DNA from 2 places in the Apilactobacillus intestinapis genome. Region 1 is predicted to be linked to the other one. Evidence: riboswitches for the same ligand, from Rfam matches in the RefSeq annotation. Region 1 holds a riboswitch; the other holds the start of a gene.

Region 1 (3,218 bases):
GAAGATGTGTAATTCATTATCCACATTGTATTCGTTTAACTTGATGGAATACTTAAGGGCATTTTCCACAGGGACGAATGGATCGTCGGCGGTGTGCCAGATAAATGTTGGCATGTTTTTAGCTGAAACGTGTTCGTCAGCCTTTACTTGTTGTTCATCTGATACCCAGTTGAGGATACTTTCCTTGTCCTTGGGAAAACCACAGGTCAAGTTAGTCACAGGGTAGCTTAGTATAACCGCATTTGGTTTTAAAATATTTGCGTTATCCACATCGGCTAGTTTTTGCATCCAATCGGTGTGGTAAAAGTCATTGTAGAGACTACAGATATGACCACCAATCGAGAATCCGGCAATCACGATTCTATTTTCATCGATATTGAATTCGTTGGCGTGTTCTCGAATGTACTTGATGCTGTTGGCCAATTCCTCTATTGGATTGGGCATTAGTGGCATTGCTTCTTGTTCGAATGTGTATCTTAGATAGAAACTTTGGTAACCGTTGGCACTGAAATTGAGTGCAAAGCTTTCTGCTTGGTGGAGTGAAATGTGAGTATAAGATCCACCGGGAACGACGATTACGGCAGGATATTTGTATTGATTAGTTTGCACATCTGCTGATTTAAGATATCCTTGAAGAAAAGCGTTTGAGTTTTGACGAATCGATTCTCTGATGATTCTCATGTAAGCACCTCTCAAATATGTTTTACATATATTTTAACGCAAGGAGATAATGATTGTGGATAAAAAGAATAATTCACCTGAAAAAGAAGTGGCAGTCACTGAGTTACGCACAGATGATTTTGCCGACTATTATGAAATGATGCGCGATGAACAACTAGCCCAAAAGACCGGCTTTGAGCCAGTTAACGATGAAAGAAAGGCGCATATGCTGTTCGAATCCGAAAATGATACCAATAAAACGTATGCAATTCGACTTATCAACGGTGGAAAACTAATCGGGATTATTAATATTTTTCCTGAAATTGGGGATAACTTCGAACCAGATTACGAAAATATCGAATTAGGTTACTTTATTAACACAAGTTATCAACAGCGTGGATACATGACCTATGCATTGGGTGAGGTTTTAAATTGTCTAAAAGCACCCGTAAAGGTGGTCGAAGCAACGGTTGAAGCCCGTAATTTACCTTCGCAAAAAGTTTTACACAGTTTAGGTTTTACACAGGTGGATGAATACGAAGACAACCTCGTTTTTGAAATGAAAGTAAAATAGTATTGTAATCGTAAAGACATTAATATATAATGTTGTAGAAATCTAAGAAGAGGCGCAGCTGACAAAAGTAGCCATCATGAGTCGATAGGGCGACAACGATTGATGGTGAAAGGGGATGTCTGCCGAAACGACCGATTCCTTATGAATCGAGTTTGTTGGGTTCTAGCTTAATAGGCTAGAGACTGTCGTGGTTGATTCCACGGAGTGCTTTGTGATCAATAATTAAAAGAAATTATTATGGTCTCTTCTTGTGTTTACAGGAAGAGACTTTTTTAGTTATTATCGGCACCTCTTAGAAATACTTATAGAGGGTGAAATACATCATGAGTGAAAACTCAAATAATCATGTAAAGAGAGGTTTAAAGACTAGACACGTTTCTATGATTGCCTTAGGTGGTTCAATCGGTACCGGTCTATTCGTTGCCTCTGGTTCAGTTATTAGCCAAGCGGGACCTGGTGGAGCATTAGTTGCTTACTTATTAATGGGACTAATGGTTTACTTTTTAATGACTAGTTTAGGTGAAATGGCAACCAACACACCTATCTCAGGTTCATTCGCGGCTTACGCAGGTAAGTACGTTGACCCAGCGCTTGGATTTGCCATGGGTTGGAACTACTGGTTCAACTGGGCCATTACCGTTGCCGTTGATATCTCAACTGCAGCTTTAGTAATGAAGTTCTGGTTACCACACATGCCAGGTTGGATTTTCAGTGCGATTACATTAGCACTAATCCTTTGTGTGAACGCATTATCAGTTAAGTCATTCGGTGAAACAGAATTCTGGATGTCATTGATTAAGGTTATTACAATCTTTATCTTCTTAGCTGTTGGTGTTTTAACCATTTTTGGTATCATGGGTGGCCACTACATTGGTTTATCTAACTTCACTTACAAGCAAGCGCCATTCGTTGGTGGTATTCCAATGATTTTAGCGGTATTCGTAGTCGCTGGTTTCTCATTCCAAGGAACTGAATTAGTTGGTATTACTGCTGGTGAATCAGATAACCCAAGAGAAGCCGTTCCACGTGCGATCAAGGATGTTTTCTGGAGAATTATCTTATTCTACATCCTAGCAATCTTCGTAATTGGTGCAATCATTCCTTACACTAGTCCTGATCTATTAGGTTCAAGTGCTACCGATGTTGCAATTAGTCCATTTACAATCGTATTCAAGCGTGCTGGTTTAGCAGCCGCTGCTTCTATTATGAACGCTGTTATCTTAACTTCAGTCATTTCATCAGCTAACTCAGGAATGTATGCTTCAACTAGAATGCTTTACTCAATGGCTCACCAAGGATTCGCTCCTAAGGCTATGGGTAAGACTAACCGTCGCGGTATTCCAGTTGGTGCCTTAACAGTTACTACTGTGATTGCATTACTTACTTTCATTACAAGTATCGAAGGTCCACAAATTTATCTATGGTTAGTTGCCGCTTCTGGTCTTACTGGTTTTATTGCTTGGGTCGGAATTGCACTATCACATTACCGTTTCAGAAGAGCCTTCATCAAGCAAGGTCATTCACTAGATGAATTGAAGTACCATGCTACTTGGTTCCCAATTGGACCAATCATTACTTTAATTCTATGTATCCTAGTTATTTGTGGTCAAAACGTAAACTCATTTGCTAACTGGGATTGGGAACAAATCGGAATTACTTACATCTCAGTACCACTTGTATTAATTCTATACATTGGTTACAAGATTAAGCACAAGACACATCTAATTCCTCTAGATAAGGTTGATGTATCTCCTTCTGATTTAAGAGATGAAGAAAAATAATATAATGAAGATGCCGTTTTAACGGCATCTTTTTTGTTTGCCATCAATTTCTTCATATTCAAAACGACTTGAATGTATTAAAATAGTATATTAGAAAACGAAATTAAGGAGATTATTATGATAGTACTTGCTGGAACCATTGGAGCCGGAAAAACCTCTTTAACTAAGATCCTATCTGCTCATCTTGATTCAACTGGGTATTA
Region 2 (3,218 bases), on a different contig from region 1:
TCTTTTCTGCGTTTTGAATGTAGCTAATAATTTCTTGTGCGTTTAGTTCTGCCATAATAATTAATCTCCTAATTCTAAGTTATTATCTAGTTCGTATAAGTTTTCAAATGATTGACGCTTTGTTACTAATTGAGCCTTGCCCTTTTCAACAAAGACAATTGCTGGCTTTAGGTTCAAGTTGTAGTTGGAAGCCATTGAGTATCCGTAAGCTCCGGTATCTAAGACAGCGACAATGTCACCGGCGTTTAGACTTGGCACGGATGCGTTCTTGATTAAGACGTCTCCTGATTCACAGTACTTACCAACTAAGCGAACCTCTTCAACTGGTTGTGCGCGTGGGTTGTTTGCTGAAACAACTTCGTATTCTGCATCGTATAACATTGGTCTGATGTTATCGCCCATTCCTCCGTCGACTGCGACGTATGGCTTGATGCCGTCGACTCTCTTTTGTGATCCAACGGTGTAAAGGGTTAGACCGGCCGAACCGACAATGCTTCGACCTGGTTCAATCCAGATAGCTGGAATTTGTAGGTTATATTGACTGGCTTGTTCCTTAATGGTGTTGATGATACTTTCAACAAACTTTTCAGGAGCTAGATATCCGTCGGTTGAAACATATTGAATTCCAAATCCGCCACCCAAGTCCAAGACTTCGGTAGTGAAGTCGTATTCTGTGTTGAACTTGTTAGCTAGTTGCATCATCTTAACAGCTAATGCGTTGAAACCATCTGGTGATGAAATTTGTGAACCGATGTGAGCGTGAAAACCTAATACGTGAACTCGTGGGTTCTTATGTAGTAGTTCAAACCCTTCTTCAACCTGGCCAGATGCAAGATCAAAACCAAACTTGCTATCGACCTGACCTGTTTGGATAAATTCATGAGTATGAGCTGTAATTCCTGGAGTAATTCTAATGATGACGTTGGTGGTTTCATCCAACTCTTCAACGACTTGGTTGATTAGTTCGATTTCATGGAAGTTATCAACCATGATGACACCGACGTGATTTTGAATTGCTAGTCTTAATTCTTCTAAAGACTTGTTGTTACCGTGGAAACTCATCTTTGCTGCTGGGAAACCGGCATGCAAAGCAACTGCGATTTCACCTCCGGAAACAACATCGATATGTCCGCCCTCTTGGTTCACCAATTGATACATCGCTGTATTGGCGAATGCCTTGCTGGCGTATGAAATTTCGTAATCAATATCGTTTTGTTCAAAAATCTTATTGAACTGATGGAATTGATCGCGAATAGCTGAAACGTTGTACACCATCAATGGAGTTCCAAATTGGTGAGCAAGTTCAACTGCATCGCAACCATCTATTTGCAAATGTCCATCTGCATTAATGTCATTATCTGTAATTTGATTTGTCATAATAAACAGCCTTTCTAATCGAATGATCTTTAGGTCGTTTTAAACTCGACAGATTGAAAACAAAAAAGGTTCTTTTGGATGAGTGGGCACACTATCCAAAAGAACCTTTAAAATTTTTATTAATCAATTTCTAATTTTAGGATTCAATTGTCGAAAGCGCTCCACAAGACATATTTTCTTGTGACAGTCCGTGCATTCTTCACACACGTCCCAGAAAATGATCTCTGCAAAAAATCATTAACTTCGGCAAGTTCACCTTTCAATAAAGCTCGTAGTCATTGCAGTGACTGACTTTATCTACTAATCTCGCTTGCGACCTCTTCGATTACTTTTAATAATATTCTAATAGTTGGATTACGTCAAGGAGTTTTTTAAATAAAATTTTTAAAGTTTTTTATTACCATATGAGCGACTTAAATTTCGTTAAAATTTCAAAAATGATAGCTTGTCTAATTATTTTTTAATGTTAAAATACAAATCAATAATTTAAGATTGCGAGTTGATTTACATGTCCAAGTTAGTAAAATTTGGTGGAAGTTCACTAGCCAATAGCGAACAATACGCCAAGGTTATAAACATCATTTCAGAAGATGAGCAACGTAAAGTCGTTGTCGTTTCCGCTCCCGGAAAACGTTTTGATGATGATGTCAAAATCACAGATTTATTAATTCAATACGCAACCCAAGTAATCAACAAGGAAGACTATCAAGCTACCCTAGATGAAATCATTAGCCGTTACGCTGAAATTGCGAACGCCTACGACGTTGATGAAGGTGAATTTGCCGGCATCAAGGACACATTCACCAACCTAGCAAAGAACGATTACAAAGACGACGAATACCTAATGGCCGCATTCAAGGCCAATGGTGAAAGAATGAACGCTAAGTTGATGGCAGCGGTATTAAACAGTCGTGGAATGAAGGCTCGTTTCGTCGATCCTAAGGAAGCTGGAATCGTTTTAGACGACATTAATCCAAACGCAGCTAACCTACTTGATGAGACCTATACCAATTTAGAAAACTTCGAATATTCTGACGATGAAAAATTAGTTTTCCCTGGTTTCTTTGGATACTCCAAGGAAGGAAATATCGCTACATTCGCTCGTGGTGGTTCAGACATCACTGGTTCAATTGTCGCTACTGGTTTACATATTGATGTATACGAAAACTTCACCGACGTTAGTTCCATCTATGCGATTAACCCCCACCTAGTGGATAACCCATACCCAATTACTAAGATGAGTTATCGTGAAATGCGTGAATTGGCCTACGCAGGTTTTTCAGTCTTTAATGACGAAGCAATCATTCCCGCCATCAAGGGTCACGTGACCATCAACGTTAAAAATACTAACCGTCCAAACGACAAAGGAACATTGATTGTCCCTGAAGATGAAGTAAAGCATTCACACGTCATCACCGGGATTTCAGCCGATGATCGTTTCTCAGCTTTATACCTTCACTCATACCTATTGAACAAGCAAATTGGTGCTACCTTAACCATCCTTTCCATTTTCAAGAAGTACGGGATTTCATATGAACACATGCCATCAGGGATCGATGACTTGACTATCATCTTCGATAGAAACCAAGCTTCCGATGACACTATTCATGCCTTATGTAAGGAAATTTCAGAAGCCATCCATCCTGACAAACTAGAATGGATTCACAACTACGCACTAATCATGGTAGTTGGTGAAAACATGGCCGTATCAGTTGGTTCAATCAGCCAAATCATCAAGCCATTAGCCGAAAAGAAGATTCCAATTAACATGATTAACCAAGGTGCTTCCAAGATTGCGATTATGATTGGAATCGACCAAGAATACACAGATGAGGCTGTTG

Evidence for each region. A riboswitch is a leader RNA that binds a small molecule or an ion and turns the genes downstream of it on or off. The one in region 1 is predicted to bind lysine.
Region 2: linked by a shared signal. The riboswitch ahead of lysA (diaminopimelate decarboxylase) and the one ahead of ACOMA7_RS03985 (amino acid permease) in region 1 are both predicted to bind lysine.

What each region holds. Positions count from the first base shown of each region.
Region 1 is NZ_JBMHFD010000004.1:46,939-50,156, forward strand. Features, by position in the region: gene ACOMA7_RS03975 (lp_1002 family arylesterase) at 1-681, opposite strand, end outside; gene ACOMA7_RS03980 (GNAT family N-acetyltransferase) at 737-1,234, shown strand; lysine riboswitch at 1,274-1,452, shown strand; gene ACOMA7_RS03985 (amino acid permease) at 1,558-3,015, shown strand; gene ACOMA7_RS03990 (deoxynucleoside kinase) at 3,133-3,218, shown strand, end outside.
Region 2 is NZ_JBMHFD010000003.1:169,906-173,123, reverse strand. Features, by position in the region: gene dapD (2,3,4,5-tetrahydropyridine-2,6-dicarboxylate N-acetyltransferase) at 1-55, opposite strand, end outside; gene lysA (diaminopimelate decarboxylase) at 61-1,377, opposite strand; lysine riboswitch at 1,523-1,707, opposite strand; gene ACOMA7_RS03635 (aspartate kinase) at 1,886-3,218, shown strand, end outside.